DNA from 2 places in the Lysinibacillus sp. RC79 genome. Region 2 is predicted to be linked to the other one. Evidence: riboswitches for the same ligand, from Rfam matches in the RefSeq annotation. Region 2 holds a riboswitch; the other holds the start of a gene.

Region 1 (12,350 bases), on a different contig from region 2:
CCATTAAAAATTCAAGTTTGTCTGAATATATTTTTTTAAAAAAATTCGTCCTTTTTTTCAATATCTCCCATCTCCCCATACTCGACATGTCTATATGACTAAAAGTAAAGATTAGCAGGGCAAATATATTAGAAGCTAATGATTTTGAAATCAATAAAATGGATGTATTGAGAACAATCATAATGCTACTTTTCTAGTGTAGTAAATTTATTTTGACTCTAACAGAAAAATAGGAGATATTAGTCGCGTTACCAAGTCTCACTCACCCATGCAAGATAAATCTATTTACATACAATACAGTAACCTCCATAAGTGGGGAGGACTACACTATTAATACAAAAGAAATAAAAATATCTAACTAAATGAGGTGAGTTTATTGAAAAACGGACTTGGAAAATGGGAACAATTCTTACTGTTAAAACAAAATCCTTTAACAACTAACTGCATTCCAGAATCAACACTTTACAGTCTAGAAAACCTAATCTATTTATTAAATAAGTATGAGTATATTTATGTGAAACATGATAGCACTGGACAAGGAAGAGCAATGTATAAAGTATACAAAAGAAAAGATGGACACTATTGTTTTAACGGATTTACCATGCAAGGTGAAGAAATAAATAAGTGTGTAGCAGCAATTGAGGATTTCCATCAAGTTCTACATCCATATGAGAAACACGGTAGATTAAGCGGAATTTATATTATACAGGAGGGGGTCAAAAGTCTAACCCCTGATGGGGATTCAATATCCATTCGTGTTCATGTTCAAAATCTAAAGGGAAAATGGGTAATTGGTGGAATTTACGGAAGGATTGCAGCTGAGGATCATGGGATTGTCAATTCAAATCGGGGTTCTCAAGCAATATCGATGGATGAATTATTATCAGGTTATTTGATGATGGATAATACAAAGAAAGATCAAACAATAGATTCTCTAAAAGAAGATTCAATTTTAGCAGCTGAAGTAATAGCATCCCACTTTCCTTGTAGAGAATATGGCATTGATTTTGGAATAAATCTTGAAGGAAAACCTGTATTATTTGAAGTAAATACAACGCCAAGCATACGTAGTTTTGCCAAAGTTGATAGAGCGATTTGGAAGAATATTGTTGAGATTAGGAAAATGCAAAATGAAGGCTAAGTTTGAAATGTAGTTATTTTTCATGTTAGTCATCAGCATATTTCTATTCAATAGACTTACATCCTAAAATTACTTTCCCTACTATAATTTTAGGAAAGAAGAAACTTAATTGCATCCGTTACTTGTGAACGATTAGGAATTTACCTAGAAAAAATGGATTATGGTTGGGTAGGCGCGATATGAATCAATTTTCGAAGGAATCCCTGGAACAATTTTTCATTTAATCAAATATATTGACACAAAAACCACTTTCCCGTAGATTTAAAGTAATTGCATAAAAGCATTAGGTGCCCATTGCGGGAGAATAGGGAATAAAGTGAAAAGCTTTAGCGGTCCCACCACTGTAAAAGGGAGTTTCATAGAGAATGCCACTAGCATCGTTCTGGGAAGGTTCTACGAAATGTTGAAATTGAGCCAGGAGACCTGCCTATCTGCTTCGTATTATATAGACGATGGAAAAGTCTGTAGTTTATTTGTTATGGAATAAACTACAGGCTTTTTATTTTTTTCTCTAAATCAATCTTCGAGTAACAAGGGCAAAAAAGAAAGGGGAAATTTTCATGCAATTATTACAACAGACGATTCAAAACATTCAAAGTGCTGACAACAAAATGACGGGGAAGGCAAGAGAACGCATAGATGCACTTTGCAAGCCTCCTGGAAGCTTGGGAAGACTAGAGACCCTTGCTGTGCAACTATCCGGAATTACAGGCGAACAATTTCCTGTGATTGATAATAAAGCGATTATTGTCTGTGCCGCAGATCATGGTGTTTGTGATGAAGGGGTGACATCTAATCCACAAAATGTGACGGTCTTTCAAACATTAAATTTTCCTAGAGGAGGGACTGGTGTCTGTGCTATCGCAAAAATCACAGATGCTAAAATTGTCACAGTAGATGTTGGCGTAAAAGAAGATATTCCACATGATGCTGGTGTCATCCTAAAAAAAATTAAATATGGAACGGACAATATGGCAAAAGGTCCTGCTATGTCAAGGGAAGAAGCCATTCAATCTATTGAAGTAGGAATTGAGGTAGCTACGGAAGAAATAAACAAGGGGATAAATGTACTCGGGACAGGTGAAATGGGTATTGGCAATACCACGCCGAGTGCTGCCATATTATCGGTTCTTCGCGAATGTCATCCGAATGAAGTGACAGGCTTCGGTGCAGGTGTTGGACCAGGGGGAATAGCACATAAAGTAGAAGTCATTCACAATGCTATTGTATTAAATAAACCAAATCGCGATGATGCTATTGATATTCTTGCAAAAGTCGGTGGGTTAGAAATAGGTGCTATGGCTGGAGTGATACTTGCTGCCGCCGCACATCGTAAACCTGTTGTTATAGATGGCTTTATTTCTACTATTGCTGCACTTATTGCATACGAACTCGAACCAAACGTAAAAGACTATATCATTCCTTCTCATGCCTCTGAAGAACCAGGTGCAAAAATTGCTGCTGAAATGCTCGGGGTTGAACCGATGCTACAGATGAATATGAGATTGGGCGAGGGCTCTGGTGCAGCTTTAGCATTTCCTATATTGGACGCAGCTTGCTCCATGATGAAAAATATGGCTACATTAGAAGAATCTATACTGCTGTTAGAAAAGTAATCATAGATTATGAATTCTTTTTCTATTAAACCTTAATAAAATAGGAAAAGCTTAAGTAGAGAAAAGGAACTAAGTTGGGTATATCTCTTGACTCTGTTCTTTTAATCTCTGCTTTAACTACTTTAGAGTATTCTTTAACATTCTAAAAGGTTCTATGCCCTCCAATACTAATTTTATAATTTTTTATGTTACACATTTAATGATAGGTGAGGTTTAAATGTTATTTTATAAATACTTGGTAAATTATGAGGTAAACAGATTATTATAGGATTCTAATGAAACGGAGTTTATGATTGGATTTTATAACCCCTTGTCTAGAAAATGCATGAGAAAAAAATTTAAATGATAAAGTATGCTATAAATAATTGCATGCTTTATTTTCTTTAAAAATAAGTTAGCGAGATTAGCATGATATGTATTTAAAGTTACATATATAATATTTGGGGAAAGAAATTGAAAGTTTGTAGTGTATCAAATTCAAATATGCAAAAGCCCTAATTTTATTGCTATGACAACCGCACCAACACGAGAATCTACGTTTAGCTTTCGGATAATAGAAGAGATATGATGCTCAACTGTTCTCTTACTAATTCCTAATTCCTCACTAATATCATTATTTGTTTTATCTTCAGCTATCTTTTGCAAAATTTTATACTCTTTGGGTGTAAGTATACTCAAATTAAACACTCCTATCTATCTAATTATTATAAAGGCATAATAGCACGAATTGACATAAAATTCTACTTATTAGAAAAAAATTTACAAATCAAAATATTCGTAAATGAAATATTAATCTTAAGAAAATTGCGGGAATTACGGATTTTTTTTTGCGTAAATTCTGTTAAGTTTGAGATATAAATTACATATAAATAATTTATTAGTAAGTTTAGTTATGTGTATTTTGTATATATTTTCGGGAGATATTTTACAATGTTAAGAAGATATTTCTAGCAAATTAAAAATTAATCCCCTTTCCATTTTTTTCTATCCAGGCGCATTAAAGGTAATCGTTTTTTATCAATCTCTTTTTTCGACATCAAAAAATGAGCTCTTGTCATGTTTAATATCAAAAAATTAAGAAATTAATGATTTGTTTTAAGTTGCAGGAGTAATATCTTGTTATTATCTCCTTTATATGGATAAAATAAATATTTTTTCTAGGATATTGACAACTCTGAAAATGGTCAATATAGTTAAAAGTGTAAGTATATGTAAAAATATGTTTAAATGTATTTAAATTGGTAATTACCCAGAATATACTTGCTGGAAATTATGGGAAAGGAGTGAAAAATAGTTGGAGAATATTAATAAATGGATTGAAAATAAAGAAAAAGATCTTCATTTAAAAGTAGGATTAAATTTTTTAAATCAGTATGCAATTAGTATTATTTGTGAAATATTCAATAAGGAGAATATTTTCGGTAGTTCAAAAGCTTTGACGATTGATGAGATTATACAAAATAAAGGTTATAATATTGCAACTTCAAAAAGACCTTTAGAGTTAATGTGTAATTGGTTATGTTCAAAAAATATTTTGGAAAAAGTAATAGATGAAAATCAGGGAACTAGATATATGATTACCCAAACTATTCCATCCCCTGATTTACTACAACTTGAAAAAAGTGTGGTTGGGAAGACAATGCCAGGAGCAACGCAATTATTAAAGTTGCCACTTAAACATGCAAATGAAATATTTTTGGGCGAAATGTCACAAGAAGGTTTATATGCTCAGCAGTCTGTGTCACTATGGCAATCTTATTTTAGCCATCCTGGGATGTCTATTCCTTCAGAGATTGTTGCAGAATTCATATACGATAAAATAAAAGATAGAACGGAGCCAGTAACGATAATGGAAGTTGGAGCTGGTTCGGCTAATGGTACTCGAGCGTTATATGAATTGCTAGCTTCAAAGGATAAATTAAATTTAGTTAAGAAATTTATAATCAGTGATTTTTCAACTGATTTTATCGAGAATTGTGAAAAAAATATTAAAGATAGTTATGGCGAACAAGATATTTTTGAATTTAAACTATTTGATCTTAATATCTCACCTACAGACCAAGGGTTAGAACAAGCATCTGTAGATTTTATCTTAGGTGTTAATTGTTTGCATTATATTAAGGATTGGTCAAAACAATTTCAAGAGATTCATAGTATTTTGAAATGGGATGGGTGGTTATTATCCGCTGGGTATTTTAGAAACATTTTAGAGAAACCTTTTCATATTGAATTGCATGGCAGTTTTTTCGAAGAATACCATGATGTTATTTTAAATGAAAAGTACCGACCTGAATTTGGAATAATGACACCTGAAATATTTCAAAGTGCATTAATCGAGTCTGGATATTGTGAAATAGAAATTTGGCCACCGAGAGTGAGCTGGGAGAATTTCGATTTTTATTGTGGTGTTGTAGCTGGAAAAAAAATCCGTTAATAATAAAAGGAGAATTATATTATGGGAAATTTAACAGTAAATTTAGAGAATGAGATTAAGGAAATGATTGTAGATCGATTAGGATTAATAGATGTAGATATAGAAAGTATTGATAATGATGCCCCAATTTTTCTTTCTTTTGATGCAGATGGTTCAGGTCTAGGACTTGATTCTGTTGATGCATTAGAATTGGTTGTTGGATTAAATGAAGTTTTTGAAGTGCAGGTAACTGATGAAGATATGGCTATATTCCGTAATGTTTCTAGTATTGCAGATTTTATTCGTGAGAAAAAAGGGGTGTAAACCCGTGATGCTTAAGAACCCTATTCGAGTAGTGGTAACGGGACTTGGTGTTGTTGCTCCAAACGGCTATGATAAAGAAACATTTTATCAGGCATTATTGGATGGGAAATCTGGAATTGGTAACGTTGAACGAATCGAAATGTCTAATTTCCGCACTCAAATAGCAGGAGAGGTTAAAATTTCCTTTCCTGAAATGGCTAGAGAACATAACTTTGACCGGACTGTATCAATGGCATGTGTCGCCTTAGATGAAGCATTTAAGGATAGCGGTATAGATTCAACATATATAAGTGGATTAGGGATACGGGCTGGCATGAGTTTTGCTACTTCTTTAGGTGGAAATTCTAGAATGATGGAACATTTGAAAGAAGAATTGGATGAAAGAAAAATTCAGCCAGAATGGTTAACTGATTTAAATTTCTTTTCTAATTATATCGCTAAGAATGCTGGTGTTAAAGGGGCTATAAATTCAACCACATCTGCTTGTGCTGCTGGGACTGCTGCAGTAGGAATTGGATTTGATCAGATTAGATTGGGACGAGCAGATGTAATGATAGTAGGAGGCTCTGACCCTTTAACAGAGTTTTCAATTGCGGGTTTTCATTCCTTAAGATCTTTAAGTCCAACAGGAAGCAAGCCATTTGATGAAAATCGTGATGGGTTAGTTATTGGAGAAGGAGCTTCAATATTTATTTTGGAAAATTATGATCATGCTTTAGAGCGTGGAGCACATATATATGCAGAAATCATTGGGTATGGGCTAAGTAATGATGCATATCATATTACCTCCCCAGATCCAAACGGAGGTGGTGCTATCCGTGCAATGAAAATGGCATTACAAGATGCAAATCTAAGGCCAGATGATGTAGATTACATCAATGCACATGGTACTTCAACGTTAGTTAATGACAAAATGGAATTGAATGCCATTAATGAAGTTTTTCAAGATCACGCTAAAAAAATTTCTATTTCTTCAACTAAATCGATGACAGGTCATTGTCTAGGTGCAGCAGGAAGTATTGAATTAGCAGCTTGTGTTTTAGCAGTAGAAAGAGGTTTTGTTCCACCTACTGCAACTTTAAGTAAACCAGAAAAAGATTTTGAAGAATTCAGTTTAATTAAAAGCAAGAGTGTAAAAAAACCGATTAAAGTAGCAATGTCTAACTCCTTTGCCTTTGGTGGAAATACTGCATGTGTCATTTTAAAAAAGGCAGATGAATTGAATGTGAGAAAAGGGGTGCAATTTGACTAGTCAAGATTATGATGTAATTGTAATCGGTTCAGGGATAGGGGGACTTGCCTCGGCTAGTGCAATGGCTAGTAAAGGTTACAAGGTATTAGTATGTGAGGCTGAAGGAAGAATGGGGGGATATTGTCAGTCCTTTGACAGAAAAGGATTTCGCTTTAATTCATCAATTCATAAAATTGGTGGACCATTTCCTCGTTATTTAATTGAAAAATTTTTAAGCTTAATGGGAGAGAATAGTCAACTTGAGTGGACAGAATTTGAGGAATATGTTCAGGTAGATTCTATTAAGATAAATTCCGGATCAAAAACTTTAAATCAAGATTTGAAAGAATATTTTCCTCATGAGTCTACCCAATTAGATGTTTTCTTTTCTGATATTCGATTAGTATATAAAGAATTAATATATCTTGAAAAAAATCGAAATAATATTACTGCTTTTAATCCGACGGCAATGAAATTATTAATGCAATATCAAGTGATTACAATTGAACAATTACTTAATAAATATTTTCAAGATGAACATTTAAAAGGTATTTTATATGGACTTTGCGATGGTATGCCAGGACAAAGTGCAATAGTTTTAGTAGTATTTTTTAATTTACTAATTGGGAATAATTCAGTTCTTCCTGTTGGTGGTGCTGAAAGTATACTTAATATTATGCTAAAAGTTGTTGAAAAGGCGGAAGGAAAATTAATTTTAAATTCTCCAGTTGAACGTATTTTAGTTGAGGATGGTCATGTAATTGGTGTAGAGGTAAATGGACAAGAGATACTTAGTAAATTTGTAGTCTCTAATGCAGATATTTATACTACATATGAAAAATTAATTGGTAAAGAGCATATCCCGCCGAGGTTCCTTAATAAAATGCACAATGTTTGGAAACCAAGTTCATCTTGTTTTTCTGTTTGGCTTGGATTAGATTGTCCAATACAAGATTTGGGATGGAACGGGCAAAATGTAAACTATTACCAAGGTTATGATCGATTGTTTAATATGAAAGAAGACCTTGTCACTTCCGGAGGTCGCCTTCCAAAAGACGCCTTTTGTTGGGTAGGTACTTCTGCAAACCTTGACCCTACTGCATCGCCAAGTGGTTATTCTCAAGTTTCTTTAGGAATACCCATTTCGTACCAGTATGAAAATAGTTGGGGTATTGTAAACGGAAGAAGAGGACGAGAATATCGTGATACCAAAATGCGTTTAGCAGAACAATTAATTAATTCTGTAGAACAAATTATGCCAGGTTTACAAAAGCATATTTTTACTTCAACAATAGCGACACCACTCACTTTCGAAAGATATTCACGTAATGTAGGTGGATCATACTTAGGTTTTGCATTTGAGCCTGCATATTTACAAGATAGGATGAGACCAGAATCAAAAGGTTTACTACAGGGTTTGTATCTTAGTAGTAACTGGAGTTCAATGGGAGGTGGCTTTATAAAAGTAATGATGGAAGCTATAAGGGGCGCAGATTTAATGTTAATGGAAGATGGAAGAACAGATTTCTATGACTTTCAAAATAAATATTTTTTTGAACAGATGTCAAGCCTAAAAATATAATTTAATGAATAGGGGAACGATCTTGAAACGACCATCTACTGTGAGTATTCTGAATTGCGGAGAAATTCGTTTTAAAGGGGATTCAAATTGGATGCCCGTTCAGGCTTTCTTAATTCAAACATCTGATACAAATATTGTGGTGGATGCTGGATTTCATCCAGAAATATTAACGGACACAAAAGGATACTTAGGAATACTATCTACATTGATTGAATTAAAAGTAACTCGTGAAAATTTAATTGATAACCAAATTAAAAAACATGGGTTAACAGTTTCAGATATTGATAAAGTGATTTATTCCCATCTCCATTTCGATCATAGTGGAGGAGCTGTACTCTTTGAAGGGAAAATGCAAGAATTGGTACAGCTTGAAGAATTTAATTTTGCTCAAAACCCTAATTTTCAATTTGAATATAATAAAAAAGATATAGATTATGCTCAAAAATTCGAAAAAATTAATGGTGAATTCGATTTATATGGAGATGGGAAAATACAACTTATCCAAACACCTGGGCATTCTATTGGGCATCAATCTATATGGATTAGAGATTCTGAAAGTTATGATAAGTTGTTGTTGTGTGATGCTTCCTATACGGTTGATCAATTTATGAAGAGAGGACAATCGAAGTATCCTCATAAAAAAGAACAGGAGATTTCATCAATCAATCGACTGCATAAAATGATTGAAGAACGGCGTAAACCTGTTTTAGTTTATGCTGGTCATGATGCTACTCCTCAAATAATTTCAGTTAAATGATGGAAGGTAAATTTATGGAGGAAAAATTTGTTGACGTTGTTGTATTAGGTGACAATTTGACTGCTATTACTTCATCGATTTTGTTAGTTAAAAGAGGATTTTCGGTTCAACGCATCGGTGAGCACCCAGTTTTCGATCAGTACCCTTGTTTTCCGCTTTATCATCAAGACGCGGATCAAGGGATTCTTGGTTCTATCATAAAAGAAATAGATTTGACAATTCCAGTAAAACCAATTAATCATATTGATAATTCGTTCTTTCCAGATTTTACATGGAAGAGAACTCGTTCTTTAAAAGAACAAAAGAATTTATTATTAGATTTCTTTCCAGAGTATAACGAATCAATAAATGAATATTTTAATGTAATTGAAGGGCTTGGGAAGGAATGGTCTATTCTATTAGAATCTAATGGGGGATTAAACCCAAAGGAAATTCCATATTCAATTAGATATAGTAATCTTTCTTATGTTAATTATATTGAAAGCTTATTTAATGGAAATCAAAAACTTATTGGTATACTTTGTATTTCCCTTCCGAGTAGTGATGTTGCTTTGACTGTAATGGCTGGATACTTATATGGACAAGTTTTTGATAGTTGTATAATCGATGGTGGAATTCAACGAATTTATCAACAGATGGAAAACATGTTAAGGGAAGGGAATGTATCTCTAGACAAACCAGATATTCCTATAATTATCACACAACAAAATCCTGGTTATAAGGTGCAATATCAAAAAAATTTAGCGTGCTTTGCTAAATGTGTACTCGATACAAGAGGAGATATGCAAAATAAAAGCAGTCGATTATGTTCGGATTCTAAACTAACGTTTTTGAGTATTTTACTAGAGCTAAAGGAAGAAATACATGGTATCCCACATACTGAAATTTGGTACGATTATCCTGACTATGATTTGAATTCATATTTCAAAAGGTTAGAAAATGGGATTCTACCAACTGATATCGCTTATATTTTGTGGAATACGCATCCTAGGATGGGAAGAGCGCAAGTCGAATTACGTATAGATATCCCATTGATAGCTCTGGGGGATAGAGAAAAATATAATAAAATAATACATCAGGTTTTAGAAAAAATAGAATTTAGAATTCCAAACCTTAAAGACAAAGTTGCTAATATAGAAATATTCACCCCAGAGATGCATGCTGAAAGGACTCATTTAAGTGATGGTTCAGGTACAAGATGGGCATTTTCAGTTAAGCAGGTATTCAAAAATCCAATGAAATTAGAAGTAGCTCCAAAGTATTTTAGTACACATGATTGGGGATTCGCATGGTTTTCCGTAGCTTATATTGCTGCAAATCAAATTACTGCAAAATTAAAAAATGTTAAAGAAAGCATGAGATGAGGGGAGTAAATTTTGTCGAAAATTTTTACATTTAAAACAACTCCACGATTCAGCGATACGGATGCTTATGGAATTGTACATCATAGTAACCATTATAAGATGTTAGAGGAAGCTAGAATTAATTATGCAAATTGTGTTCTAGATTTATCTATGGAGGATTTTAATGATTTAGGATATAAATTCCCTGTTATAAAAAGTGAATGTAATTATAAAGTTCCCATCTATTACGGGGATACTTTAAATATTGATATTATCTTTAGTATTGAGAAAGCAGCTAGATTAACTTTTTCTTATACAATTTATAATGAGAGAACTAAACTAATTCATGCGACGGCTAAGACTTGTCATGTTTTTATGAAGCATGATGGAAAGCTTTGCTTAACTTATCCGGATTGGTTTATTGCAAAGATAAAATTAGCTCTAACGGAATATCAAATAGATTACTAAAAAGGGAAGTAGAAAACGATGGTTCTAATGAAGGAAAAGATATATTTTCCAAAATTATTAACTTTTCACGAGACATCAAATAATATATTGATTAGTGCTGTCAGAACTAAATTAGCTGCAGATGGACTTCGTATTAGCCCATCATTACTCTTATTACTTGGTCAAGGAATTGATTTTTTTTATCAAAGTAAAAAAGATAAGGAGAAATTTGTAGGCAATGCATTCGCAGCTAATCCTCAGTTATTGAGAGATTTATGTTTACCATTAGGATTGTACCTGGAAGATTTCCGAACAATTGATATTAGACGTTTGCAACTAGATATTAAAAGAAATCTTCTTTTAAGAGTTGCTCCTCCAATGTTAGAACTACCTGGTTATCTACTAGGTCGTGAATTTGAACTATATCCGAAAGTATTAACCCTTGTAGCAGGATTATCTGAAGATGAATCCAAAATCATACTTTTACATCCTACAAGAAAAGAATACCTATCTATTGATTACTCATCATTAAGTAATATTTGTCAAGCGAATGGTGGTATAAGATGGTTAATGATAAATAGTCCTTCGTTTTCAAAACCAGTTTTTCCATCTTTAGATTTAGGAATAACCCAAGCTTTACAGTTATGGGCATTTCGTAAATTAAATACAACGATGGGAATGAATATATTAAGAGGAGAACAAGCTTTCCAGAAGTGTATAAACGATCTCCATCTTATTAGTAATATTTCAGATGAATTTATTCAGGAACAATACTTCCATCACTTATTAAGTAATATGAATTTTGAGTTTGGAGTTACTTGGGGTAGAGACCTCCTAGTAAATGCATTACAGGAGGCTAATTCCTATATACCTGTTGGACATATTATACAGGATGCTGAAAAACTGGTGGAAGATTGGATGATATGGACAGAAATCATAAACACTAGTAAGGAATGCTATACTACTGTTTCAAAACTAGCAATTGAAAAACTAATTGAAATATCTACTTTAGAAAAAAAAATCGCAGAGTTTTTATTAACTCCACAATAGTTAGTTGAGGTGGTTAAGGAAATGATATTGAGTCAATATCCTCATCGTTTAAGTATCTCCTGCCGTTTAGGTTCTTTAAGAGATGTTCTCGAATATCATGGTTATCCCTTTAGTGAAGCAATGCTATTTGGTTTAGCTAGCGCATTATCATTCGCTTATGTTCGGCCAAACGAAAAATCAGATAATACAGAGTTTATTTTGATTAATGGCTCAATTCATTTCGATTACCATGAGATAAGCTCGTTATTAAGGTTGCGCTATTCCAATTATCTCCCTAAAGATAATATAGAAGCATGGGAATTAGCTCGACAAATTATGGAAGATAGGCAGCCTGTTTTATTAAGTGCTAGTCTACCTATATATTTACCTTACTTAAAATCATCCCAAGTGACTTCGGCAAATCCAACCCAATTAAGTGAGAAACAGCAAAATTTTATTCAACAATC
Region 2 (12,350 bases):
GCCTTGTTCAACAATCTCACCTTGTTGAATAACAAGAATTTGGTCAGCATTTTCGATTGTTTTTAAGCGGTGCGCAATAACAAAGCTTGTGCGGCCCTGCATTAAATGCTGAAGACCTTTTTGAATATCGACCTCTGTTTGCGTATCCACACTGGATGTAGCTTCATCTAAAATTAAAATATCTGAATTTTCAAGAATTTCCCGGGCAATAGCCAATAATTGTCGTTGACCTTGACTTAAATTTGCTCCACCTGCCTGTACAGGTGTATCGTATTGTGCTGGTAAATATTTAATAAAGTTATGGGCATTCGCGATTTTCGCCGCTTCTTCTACCTCTTCATCTGTAGCATCAAGTTTACCGAAACGAATATTTTCACGAATCGTTCCAGAGAATAAATACGTATCCTGAAGTACGACACCAACTCTTTGACGGATCGTTGCCATTTTGTAATCCTCGATATTATGACCATCAATCAAAATTTCACCTGCATCGACATCATAAAAACGAGTTAACAAATTGATAATCGTTGTTTTCCCAGATCCCGTTGGTCCGACAAGTGCAATAGTTTCTCCTGCCTTGGCATGGAAGCTAATATTTTTCAGTACCGGCTTGTCTGGTACATAGCTGAAGGATACATGTTGAAATGACACATCCCCTTTTAAACTTTGACAATCAATGGCATGCTCTTTGTCAGCTACTTCCGAAGGTTCATCTAAAATTTCGAAGACTCGTTCTGCCCCAGCAATCGCCGACTGCAAGGTATTTAAAAGATTAGATAGCTGATTCAACGGTCGGAAAAATTGACGCGTATACGTGACAAATGCGGCGATAACCCCAATTGAAACGATCCCTTTTACCGATAACAATGCTCCTGTGCCAATAACAACAGCTAAACCTAAGTTATTCATAAAGTTATTAATTGGGCCTAGTAGACCTGAAGTAATTTCAGCTCGCTGTGCCGAGTTACGGAGATTTTCGTTCTGTTGATGGAACGTCTCAATCGTTTGTTGTTCTGTCCCAAAAAGCGTTACAACCTCCGCCCCCGTAATCATTTCCTCAATATAACCGTTCAGCTTCCCTAAATCACGTTGACGTGCCGCATAGTTTTTACTACTACGTTTGACAATTTGCTTCGTCGTAAAAACAATTAGTGGAATAATGATTAGCGTCACGACTGCTAACTGCCAGCTAAGTGAGAACATAGCAATACTAACACCGATTACCGTTAAGACCGACGATACGATTTGTGTCACACTTTGTGCAAGTGCAGTATTTAAATTATCGATATCATTCGTCACACGGCTCATTAAATCACCGAGTGCACGCTGATCGAAAAATCTCAGTGTTAACGTTTGTAGCTTTTTAAACAGTTCCAGTCGTAATGTTCGAATTGTTTTCATCGCCACATGAATCATGACATATGTTTGTAGCCACGTAAAAATAGACGCTACTGTATAGATAACTGCAAGAACAATACCTAGACGAACCGTACCAGCAATGTCCTTTTTCATAATGAATTCATCAACGATATGTCCGATTAAATACGGACCTGCTAAACTTAAAAATGTAGAAGCTACTACAAAAAGGATAGAGAAATAAAGCCCTATTTTTTGTTGCTTCACATATTGCCACACACGAGAAATCGTTGCTTTTTGATTTTTAGCTTTCTCAGCTGGCCCAGCCATACGTGGCCCACGTCCAAAATTCATTTGCTTTGGTTGACTTTTACTCATTGTTGTACACCAGCCTCTTGCTGTGAAGCATAAATTGCTTTGTAGGGATTATTATTCCGCAATAACTGTTGGTGTGTACCTTGACCTACAATTTCGCCGTCCTCTAATACTAGAATCAGGTCAGCCAGTTGAATAGAAGCAATTTTAGACGCTACGATAAACGTCGTTGTATCATTATATTGATTGCTAATAGCTTGCTGGACATGTTTTTCAGAGGCGCTATCAAGAGCAGATGTTGTATCATCCAGTACTAAAATAGCTGGCTTTCTTACGAGTGCACGCGTTAACGCTAATCGTTGCTTTTGGCCGCCAGAGAGATTGGTTGCCCCTTGTGAAAGTTCATGCGCTAAGCCTTTATCTAGTCGGTCCACAAATTCAGTAGCACACGCTGCATCTAGAGCTTGCTGTAATTCCTCGGATGTTGCATCCTCCTTGCCAAGACGGATATTATTGTTAATTGCACCTGAGAACAGTAATGCTTTTTGAGAGGTAAAGCCGATATGTTTACGTAAAGTTGATAATGCATAATCTTTGAGAGGCTTTCCATCCAAGCGGATTTCTCCACTCGTTGGGTCAAATAAACGTGGTAATAGCTTCACTAACGTTGATTTTCCACTGCCTGTTTTTCCGATTAGGCCTACCGTTTGTCCCGGCTTTACGGAAAATGTGATATTTTTTAGAACATCCTCAGCCGATTCATAATAACGATAGCTCACATTTTGGAAGTCAATCGCCCCTTGAATTGGTGATGTAAGCGGATTTTCTGCTTCCTTGATCGCTACTTCTTTATTTAAGACGTCTACGATACGCTCCCCTGAAGGAATAGCACGTGCAATTTGCATCAGCACCATGCTAGAAGTCATCAATCCATTTAGTATAATCGTTAAATAGTTAATAAACGCGAGGATTACACCAACCTGTAATGTGCCGGCTTCTACTTTAATAGCCCCAAGCCAAAGCGCTGCTACAATTCCTAGATTGACAACGAACATCGTAAATGGCACGAGCACGCCAACAATTTGCTCGGCTGTAATAAAGCGTTTCGTCAGCGTATCATTAAGTCCACTAAATTGTTCAATCTGTTGCGTTTCACGACGGAACGCCTTAACGACACGAATCCCCGCTAAATTCTCTTGAAGCTTCGTATTAACACCATCAATTGCTTCCTGCACTCTACGGTATAGCACACCTGAGTACTTTGTGAAAAAGTACATCGCAATAATCAATATCGGCACGATCATAAGAAGTATAGAAAATAGCTCACGTGCCGTCACAAAAACAATAATAACGGCTCCAATAAATAATAGTGGACCACGCACAAAAATACGCAATGTCATCATAAACGCGCGCTGAACACTTTCCACATCGCTCGTTAAAATCGTAATAAGCTTCCCTGTAGTAAAAGCATCACGTTCCTTTGCCGAATACGTCATCATTTTTTCATAAAGTGACTGACGAACATCCGATGCAAAATGGATAGCTGCCTTTGAACTATAATAGGAGCAGCCAATCCCACCAACAAGTCCGAATATCGCACTAATTAGCATCCATACGAACATTTTCAGCACATAAGGATTGTCGCCATTGGCAATACCCGTATCGATCATATGCTGCATAATAGTAGGCTGCAGTAAATCCATCGTTACCTCTAGCACCATTAATAATGGCGCAATCAAGGTAAAAAATTTATAGGGCCCTAAATACCCTCCTAGCTGTTTAATTGCTTGCATTCTTTCGTCTCCGTTCCATTTAAATCACATTCGCTCCTAATTATAACTGAAAATCATTCCCAATTGCGATGAAGTTTTTCGAGACACGTAATATCTTGATATTGTTGTAGCATGGTAATCAACCCTTAACGCCTCTACTACCATCATGCTTTTTAATCCAACCTTCAGCATATCGAAAACTTCTTTCTTGTTTTTAATTCACCTTCTTTGCATACAAGTGTATACAAAAGTATACACTTCGTCAATATCAACTTAGTTTTGCCTTAACTAAAAAAACCACGCAAGCTTTTCGCTCGCGTGGTTCCTTCTTACAAATCATCAAAGCCGTTATCTTCTACATTGACCTTCACATATTGGCGAGAACGTTGCTCGAAGAAATCTGTTTTTCCTAAGTCAACATCCTCATACGCTTTAACCCACTTCAATGGATTTTTGCGATAACCTTCAAATGGACGCTCTACGCCAAGCTGATTACAGCGTACATTGGCATAGAAATGTACATAATCGTGCACATCTTCGACATCGAGGCCTGCAACTTTATCGCCAATCACTTCATTGGCCCAATCGATTTCTAGCTGAACGGCTTCACGGAAGATCTCTTGGACACGAGCTGCTCGTTCAGGTGTATCGTATTCAGGATATTCCTCTAATAGCTCCTGATAAATCTTCACAAATAAATCCACATGTAGCTGCTCATCGCGATTAATATAATTAATCATCGTTGACGTGGCCACCATCTTTTGATTGCGTGCTAAATGATAGAAGAACGCAAAGCCAGAATAGAAGAATAAACCTTCTAAAATCACATCATAAACAATCGCTTCTAGCATATTTTCAACAGTTGGCTCCTCTGAAAATGCTTGGTAGCCCTTAATAACGAAATCATTCCGTCGCTCTAGCACTGGCTCTGTACGCCAAAAGTCAAACGTACGATCCTGCTCGTCTTTGTTCACAATACTTGATAGCACATAGGAATAAGAGTGATTATGGATTACCTCTTGTTGCGCTAAAATAATCATGAGTGCATTCAAACTTGAATCTGTTAAATAATCGGCTACTTTCCCCGCAAAATCTGTTTGTACACTATCTAATAGTGCCAGCAAGCCAATGATTTTTAAAAAGGACTCCTGTTCATCTGCTGATAGACCTGGAAACTGTTTGACATCATTGCTCATATTAATTTCAAACGGTGTCCAGAAGTTACCTAGCATTTTTTTATACTTTGGATAAGCCCAGCTAAAACGGACATCATCCCAGTTTAAAATGTTAGAAGAGCGTCCGTTCACGATTCCTGTTGAACGGTTCGGTGCATCCTTATCCATAATTTGTCGTTTTGTAATAGTTGTCATTGTTACTTCCTCCTAGCTCGCGCAAGACTCACATTCTAGCAATTCTACAGACGTTGAGCGCACATAATAAGTCGTTTTCACACCGCTCGCCCAAGCATTCATATGCAATGCTAGTAAATCTTTCGCCTTAATCGTATTTTGAACATATAAATTAAGTGAAATGCCTTGGTCGATATGACGTGCTCGTGCAGCATTTTGCTTGATTGTCCAATTTTGATCGATAAAATAAGCAGATTTATAATACCAAGTCGTCACAGGTGATAGATCTGGTACTGTTACTGGAATTTTGTAATCCTTCTTCTCCTCTGAATAACTCTTCTGGAAGATCGGATCAATCGTAGCTGTACTGCCCGCTAAAATGGATGTTGATGAGTTAGGTGCAACTGCCATGACATAGCCGTTACGCATACCTTTTTCAGCAACCGCGGCACGTAATGCATTCCACTTATGACTGTCATAGCCACGTTTGTCAAAATACGCACCAGTATGCCAATCTGAACCTTCAAATAATGGGTAGGCTCCTTTTTCACATGCCAAATCGTTAGAAGCACGAATCGTTAAATAGGCAATTTCCTCATATAGCTTGTCCGCAAATTCTACAGCTTCCTCAGACTCCCATTGAATTTCTTTCAAAGCTAATAAATGGTGCCAGCCAAATGTTCCAAGCCCAATACCACGGTAGCGTAAGTTCGTACGCTCTGCTTGTTTTACTGGAATTGTATTTAGCGCAATAACGTTATCTAACATACGTACTTGAACTGGGATCAATCGTTCTAGAACACCAGCCGGAACTGCTCGGCCTAAATTGATAGATGACAAGTTACATACAACGAAATCTCCAGGCTTGCGACGCGTTACGATGACATCATCCTCTAGGGTAATCGACTCAAATTCAGTAGCTGACATATTTTGGAAAATTTCTGTGCACAGGTTCGAACTGTAAATCATCCCTTCATGCTTATTCGGATTCATGCGATTGACTTCATCTCGATAGAACATAAACGGCACGCCTGTTTCAAGCTGTGAGCGCATAATACGCTTCATAATATCAATGGCTGGTACGACTTCACGACTTAATAATGGATTCGCGATACATTCCGCATATTTTGTACGGAAAGAGCCGTCACCCTTTTTCTCATCGTAGGAATCCTCTAATGAGAAGCCCATGACCTCTCGCACTTCATGCGGATCAAATAAATGCCATTCCCCGCGTTCCTCAACAGTTTCCATAAATAAATCCGGTAAGCACAGCCCTGTGAAAATATCATGGGCACGCAGACGCTCATCCCCATTGTTTAAGCGTAAATCTAAAAACGTAAAGACGTCTTTATGCCAAATATCTAAATAAACAGCAATAGCTCCTTGTCGTTGACCTAGCTGATCGACTGAAACCGCCGTATTATTAAGTTGTTTAATCCATGGTAAAACGCCACTTGATGCACCTTTAAAGCCTTTAATAGATGAGCCTCGGCTACGAATTTTGCCCATATAAACTCCAATGCCACCGCCGTACTTCGATAATGTTGCGACATCTGTATTCGTGTCATAAATACTTTGTAAACTATCATCTACTGTATCGATAAAGCAGCTAGATAACTGTCCATGTGTTTTACCTGCATTCGATAATGTCGGTGTGGCAACAGTCATATATAAATTACTCATCGCCCAGTAAGATTCACGTACTTTTTCTAAACGATTTTCTGTTTCATCCTGCATCAGGGTCATCGCAATAACCATCCATCGTTCCTGCGGTAGCTCCACTGGTGTTTTCGTGTAATCTCGGACTACATAGCGGTCCATTAATGTTTTTAAACCAATATACGTAAACAACTCATCTCGACTTGATTCTAAAAAAGAAGCGAGTTCCTGAAGCTCCTGCTCACTATACTTTGTTGTTAAACTTTCATGATACAAACCAGCTTCTGTATAGTGTGCTAATTGTTCTGGGAAAACTTTATATACATCCTTCACTGAAACTCCACGGCGCATTGCAAATTGATCATATAGTTTTTCTAAATAAACTTGAGCTGCAACAAATGTCCAGTATGGCTCCTCCTCATCAATGAGGCTAAGCGTTTGTAAAATCATCGCATCTGCCCATGCTTCAAATGTGGCATTGTCGTTTTTTCGTAGCCATCGATCCGATAACCTTACAAAACTTTCGAGTTCATCCTCCGTGTAACTTTTCTTGAGCTTAGTCATTTGCTGTTCGATTTGAATTGTCATGTATACATTCTCTCCCTTTCCTTCTACAGCAACACAAAAAACGATCACGCAACATTTATCGGTTACGTGATCGCTGTAAAATCGGAAATGGAAATGAAGGACATGCACACAAAGAAGTGAACAAATCTCTCGCCTCCACTTCTCAATCCCCGAAGAATGTGTTGCTGTCTTGAACATCTCGGCAGGTCTCCTGGCTCATGCTTCCTCCAAATGATGGCCTTCCCGTTCTTCACAGTGGCCTATTCATCATTTGTCAGCACTTACAGTTGCGGGGACAGCTTCGGCCTAAGATGACTCTTTTTCCGAATTCCCTTTTAAACCATATTGGTACCGCTCGTCCAAAATACTATATATTGTGTTTTAACTCCTAAACAAATCTAACATATTGTGTTTATTGTTGCAATAGGCGTTTTGCACTTTAAAATTTTTAAAGTGCTACATTTTCTCGAAGCAAGCCCAATTACAATGCAGTTTTACGTAGTTTTTCAAAATTTCTAGGGAATTTTTTTTGTGCTAGCTGCTCTTTTTCTGGCTGTATTCCTAGCAAAACTACTGCACATGGACCAGCCGATTTCTCAACATCTAACGGACTTTTAACTTGTTGCTCGCCAAAAAGCCGGGTAAATTCCGCTTGTAAACCTTTTGACCCAACTGGCCATACTTGCTGCACTATTTCCTCTTTCCACGCCTGAAAAATAGGTTGCAGCTGTGCGACATCTTCAGGTTGGGCAAGAATTTCATTGCCTACAAGCGGTAGTCCATAGGTGTACCAACTAAGCTGCTCATGCATAGTCGCTGTGCGTTTTTGCTGCTCACCTAGCATCGTTATAGACAAGCCTGATTGTAGAGTCGGCATATTGGACTCTGTACTACCGTCTATTTGCGGACAATTAAGACCCGCCTCATCAAAAACCTGCTGAATGCCCGTAACATAACGAGACCATGCTGCATCCCCTGAAAAATTAGCGAGTAAAATATGGCTTGGTAAAGCATTTGCAGCAAGCTGCTCTAAAAAAGTAACACGTGCCGTTAAGTATGCCGTTAGTTTGTCTGGAGCAGACACAACATCTTGTGGTTTTTCACCAATTGCTGCGGAATTATCTGTTGTAGCAATCAGCTCACCTATTTTTATTGCATTTCTCAATGTACTCGACCTTCCTTACGCACAAACACCTTAGAGAGAATTGGCATCGCAATTGCAACGATCACCAGATTTATGAGTGTTGCCAATGGAAGACTAGTCAGTGACGCCCAGTAAAATGCCGGACTAATGATAAAGTAAAATGGTAAGGGTGCCACAACGCCATTTAATATAAATGCCACAGGCCATTTCCAGAAATGCATTCCTTTTTTATGCATAACCCCAAAGACCCATACAACAATAAACATTTCTACTGCGATAATAATATGCAGTGGTCCATATAGAAAACCCGAAGTTAAGGCTGAAATCAAATGCCCAATTGCCCCTGCAACCCCTGCTAATACTGGAGATAAAAATACAACGCTTAAAAATGCAGGAGCAGCGTCAAGCGCAGCAGTTGTAATAAATGGTGTTGGAATTTTAATGACTGCACCCACTGCACAAATTGCCGCTACCATAGCTGTAAGCGTCAACTTCATCAATTTTTGTCGATCCATTCCATTTCCTCTTTCCTTTTATATTTAGTGATTTGCTCATTATAACGTGTGGTTGATTTCCGTTCCGACTGGGTGCTTTGTTGCTGTCGCTTCGCTTTCGCACAGATAAAACATTGTTGCTGTCGCTTCGCTTTCGCACAGTTAAAACATTGTTGCTGTCGCTTCGCTTTCGCACAGTTAAAACATTGTTGCTGTCGCTTCGCTTTCGCACAGATAAAACATTGTTGCTGTCGCTTCGCTTTCGCACAGTTAAAACATTGTTGCTGTCGCTTCGCTTTCGCACAGATAAAACATTGTCGCTGACACTTTGCTTTCGCGCAGAGCAAAGCTTCCTGGGGGCGTCCGATGAGATGCTGATCCCCAAGGAGTCACCCAGCCTTCACTCCAATCAACTTAATATATATAGCATACGTTTTAACAATCGTCATCCCCAACATTTTTTATGAAAAGCATTCTAAATTTTTCAAAAACTATATCATTTGATTTGTTCTCCTATACCGTACCAAATGCGTACGACTTGTTCGGCTTCAGCAAATAATGCCTGGTACAAACGCCCACATGTATCGCGCAATAATCGCGCCTGCTTTTCCATCGGCACTACTCCACGTCCCATATCGGTCACTATAATATACAGGGCACAATTTTCTTCAAGAGTCTTTAGTCTTGTCAAAATGGTTCTAACAAGAGGTTCATCATCCTCAAGATCTTGTGTCACGAGCCACTTCTCTAAGTTTTTAATAACTAGTACATCACAGGTAGGAGTACCATCAGGTAGATCGCCATCTACTAGCTCAACTTTTTGTCCTGCAAGCAAATTCATGACATAGTCGGTTTTTCCACTATAGGCGCCTCCGATAAAGACATGCATCTCGCTCCCTCCTCCCAAGCCTTTCTTGTAAACGTTAAAGAAAACATTTTATCATGCGGTGATTGATACGACCAAAAAGATTGCTCAGTCGGTGCAAATTCTACAAGAAGTGCTCGAATCACTCCACCATGGACAACGAGATGATAAACATCTTCACCTTTTGGTAGTACAGTGAACCCTTCAATGACACGTGCACAAAAAGCATCAAAGCCTTCCCCCTTTGGAGGTGGTGACTGAACGGGATCATCTAACCATGCACAATAACGACTATCTGATTTTAAGTCCTCATATGTGCGCCCTTCAAATTCACCGAAGTTCGACTCTCGAAATCTCCTATCAGACACGTATATTGCATTCGGAAAATAATGAGCAGCTGTTTCCCTACAACGCAGCAAATCACTACCATACACCTTCGTGACATCTTGATCTAAAATAGCTAGCAAAGATGCATCAGCTAATGAAGAATCTGTCCAGCCGATATAACGCTTCTCCAAATTTTCCTTAGTTGGTGCATGTCTCATTAAGTGCACAATAACAACGTCACCCACAGAACAACCTCCATTCCTTCAATTGATGCACCAAGTAAATCTCCAGAAACGCCACCAAAGTTTCGCACTGTAAATTGACGAAAGACTAAAAAGGCAATCGCTAATACAGCCATCAACACGAATGGAACAATGGTGAAGCCTACGACAAACAACAAACTGCTATACGCTACAACTAGTGTTAAAAGCATAAAGCAAATAAGTAATCCCGGTTTAATATGTGTTTTAAAAAAGTAGGCTAGCCCCTTTTCTTTTGAGCACTTGAGCGACATAAAATAAAAGCTCATGCCTACTCGTGTTAGTAACGGAATAAACACAAGCATCCACAGCGCTAACTTATACTGTACGAATAACTCATGCAGTATGACAAATTTGCCAAGCACTAAAAATAGCACGGATAGCACTCCAAATGCGCCAACACGTGGATCATCTAAAATTTCAAGCCGCTTCTCACGATCTCGATACGAAAAATAAGCATCCCCCATATCAATAAAACCGTCTAAATGTAAACCACCCGTAAATAAGGCAAATAATCCGACAATCACAAAGGTAAGCAGGATCTCACTGCTTGCCGTCCATTCTGTCAAACCATAGATTACCGCCGCCACTGCTGTACCCATGAGAGCCCCTATCCACGGCAAAAAGGCGAACATCCCTGTAATAGTTGATTTAGTTAAAGGAATTTCTTTATGTACCGGCAAAACTGTAAAAAATTGAAATGCAAGTTGTATGCTATGCCAGAAATTTTTCATCGTCTTGCCTTCCTTCTTTTTATTTTCAAAGTGTCATTCATTATTTCCATTTCTTTACGACACCATAATTTATTTCATATGCCTCATCCGCTATAGAAACGAACCATTGATGTAATCTCCCAAGGGTTTGTCGGTATAATTCTACTTCCTCGCTAGAATATGGAGGCTCATCGAATAATTCGTTCGAGACGATAAAAAACGTCACCCTTTTCTCAAGTAACGTCTCTACCGCTTTTTTTAAAACATCAAGCTTTTGCTCTAAACAGCCAGGTTGTTCCACACAGGGAGTTCCCGTGTCAAAACCCTCGTAAAAAGCATTTGTCAGCCAAGTCGTAACACAGTCCCATAACACAATATCTCCATCGGTCAGTTTATGTAATGTATTTGCTATGTCATAAGGTGCTTCTATCGTCAGCCATTCAATATTTTGTGCACGTCTGTCTGCCTGATGACGCACTATTCGCTTCTCCATCTCATGGTCCAATGCTACTCCAGAAGCAATATAAATAAGTCGTCGCGCTTGGTTAAACTCTGTTTGATAGTGAGTAACAGCCGCTTTTTCAGCAAAGTGGGATTTACCACTGCGTACTCCCCCTGTAATGAAAATCAGTGGCATTAGTTACGCCTCCTATTGTAAATGTTGAATGTTACCGATATCTTTCACGAGCCATCGTTGCTCGACTTGTTCAATAATCGTGACACTTGTACCATTAATAAATGGTTCTGCCCACAGCTGATTGATGCTGCGCCCTAAAATGGCGTTAATGATGCATTTAATCGTTACAGCATGTGACACAATTAAAACATTATTTTCGGGATATTTTTCTGCAATTTTCTTTAACGTAAACATGGCTCGTTCTGTTACCGTACCAAAGCTTTCCGTATGGGTTGCGACGAATTGTCCAGGATAATCGGTATATAATTCATAGTCAAGGCGATGCGTAGTCATAATGTCCTCAACGGTTTTTCCTTGCCAATCTCCTAAAAAAATCTCCCGTAAATTATCCTCATAATAGATTGGAAGCTGTCGATTACCTAGAAGAATATGCATCGTTTCCTTAGCACGGCCACTTGAACTGCTGTATGCCGCTGTAAAAGAGACATTCTCCAAATGATCTCGAAGTTTTTCTGCATGTAAAATACCATTTTCAGATAATGGCGAATTTAACCATCCCTGTAGCCGCTGCTCTTTATTCCACATCGTTTCACCATGTCTCACTAAATAAAAAGTTGTCAACTTTCTCACCCCTAATTTGCAATCAATTATGCCCCGGCATAATTGCGTCCGGAATCGGCTTTGTGCTTAGGCCTGCACGATGCAGGTCAGTTAGCCGTTATCGCATGGATGCGATGGTTTTAGGCTAACATCCCCTAAGCACTCCTTTCCGATTCCGTGACATCCGCCGGAGGCTTTAGGCCAACACGAAGTTGGTCACTCAGTCGTTGCCACAGGACGTGGCGTTCTTAGACTGAGTTCCTCTATTTCAGCGAATGATTGGACACCCGCT

Evidence for each region. A riboswitch is a leader RNA that binds a small molecule or an ion and turns the genes downstream of it on or off. The one in region 2 is predicted to bind cobalamin.
Region 1: it holds a riboswitch for cobalamin, as region 2 does, so the genes downstream of both, cobT (nicotinate-nucleotide--dimethylbenzimidazole phosphoribosyltransferase) here and ABH968_RS20310 (ribonucleoside-diphosphate reductase subunit alpha) in region 2, are expected to answer to the same signal.

Annotation. Positions count from the first base shown of each region.
Region 1 is NZ_JBGCCD010000003.1:44,391-56,740, reverse strand. Features, by position in the region: gene ABH968_RS04035 (hypothetical protein) at 1-61, opposite strand, end outside; gene ABH968_RS04030 (YheC/YheD family protein) at 377-1,141, shown strand; cobalamin riboswitch at 1,410-1,586, shown strand; gene cobT (nicotinate-nucleotide--dimethylbenzimidazole phosphoribosyltransferase) at 1,702-2,757, shown strand; partial or broken gene ABH968_RS04020 (response regulator transcription factor) at 3,235-3,438, opposite strand; gene ABH968_RS04015 (class I SAM-dependent methyltransferase) at 4,052-5,191, shown strand; gene ABH968_RS04010 (phosphopantetheine-binding protein) at 5,213-5,494, shown strand; gene ABH968_RS04005 (beta-ketoacyl-[acyl-carrier-protein] synthase family protein) at 5,502-6,746, shown strand; gene ABH968_RS04000 (phytoene desaturase family protein) at 6,739-8,307, shown strand; gene ABH968_RS03995 (N-acyl homoserine lactonase family protein) at 8,330-9,064, shown strand; gene ABH968_RS03990 (phytoene desaturase family protein) at 9,079-10,428, shown strand; gene ABH968_RS03985 (acyl-CoA thioesterase) at 10,441-10,875, shown strand; gene ABH968_RS03980 (hypothetical protein) at 10,894-11,904, shown strand; gene ABH968_RS03975 (BtrH N-terminal domain-containing protein) at 11,926-12,350, shown strand, end outside.
Region 2 is NZ_JBGCCD010000026.1:53,900-66,249, forward strand. Features, by position in the region: gene ABH968_RS20295 (ABC transporter ATP-binding protein) at 1-1,734, opposite strand, end outside; gene ABH968_RS20300 (ABC transporter ATP-binding protein) at 1,731-3,464, opposite strand; gene ABH968_RS20305 (ribonucleotide-diphosphate reductase subunit beta) at 3,773-4,813, opposite strand; gene ABH968_RS20310 (ribonucleoside-diphosphate reductase subunit alpha) at 4,826-7,087, opposite strand; cobalamin riboswitch at 7,202-7,389, opposite strand; gene ABH968_RS20315 (hypothetical protein) at 7,500-8,183, opposite strand; gene ABH968_RS20320 (ECF transporter S component) at 8,180-8,677, opposite strand; gene ABH968_RS20325 (bifunctional adenosylcobinamide kinase/adenosylcobinamide-phosphate guanylyltransferase) at 9,153-9,545, opposite strand; gene ABH968_RS20330 (histidine phosphatase family protein) at 9,494-10,093, opposite strand; gene cobS (adenosylcobinamide-GDP ribazoletransferase) at 10,066-10,842, opposite strand; gene ABH968_RS20340 (bifunctional adenosylcobinamide kinase/adenosylcobinamide-phosphate guanylyltransferase) at 10,883-11,458, opposite strand; gene ABH968_RS20345 (histidine phosphatase family protein) at 11,471-12,079, opposite strand; gene ABH968_RS20350 (pyridoxal phosphate-dependent aminotransferase) at 12,275-12,350, opposite strand, start outside.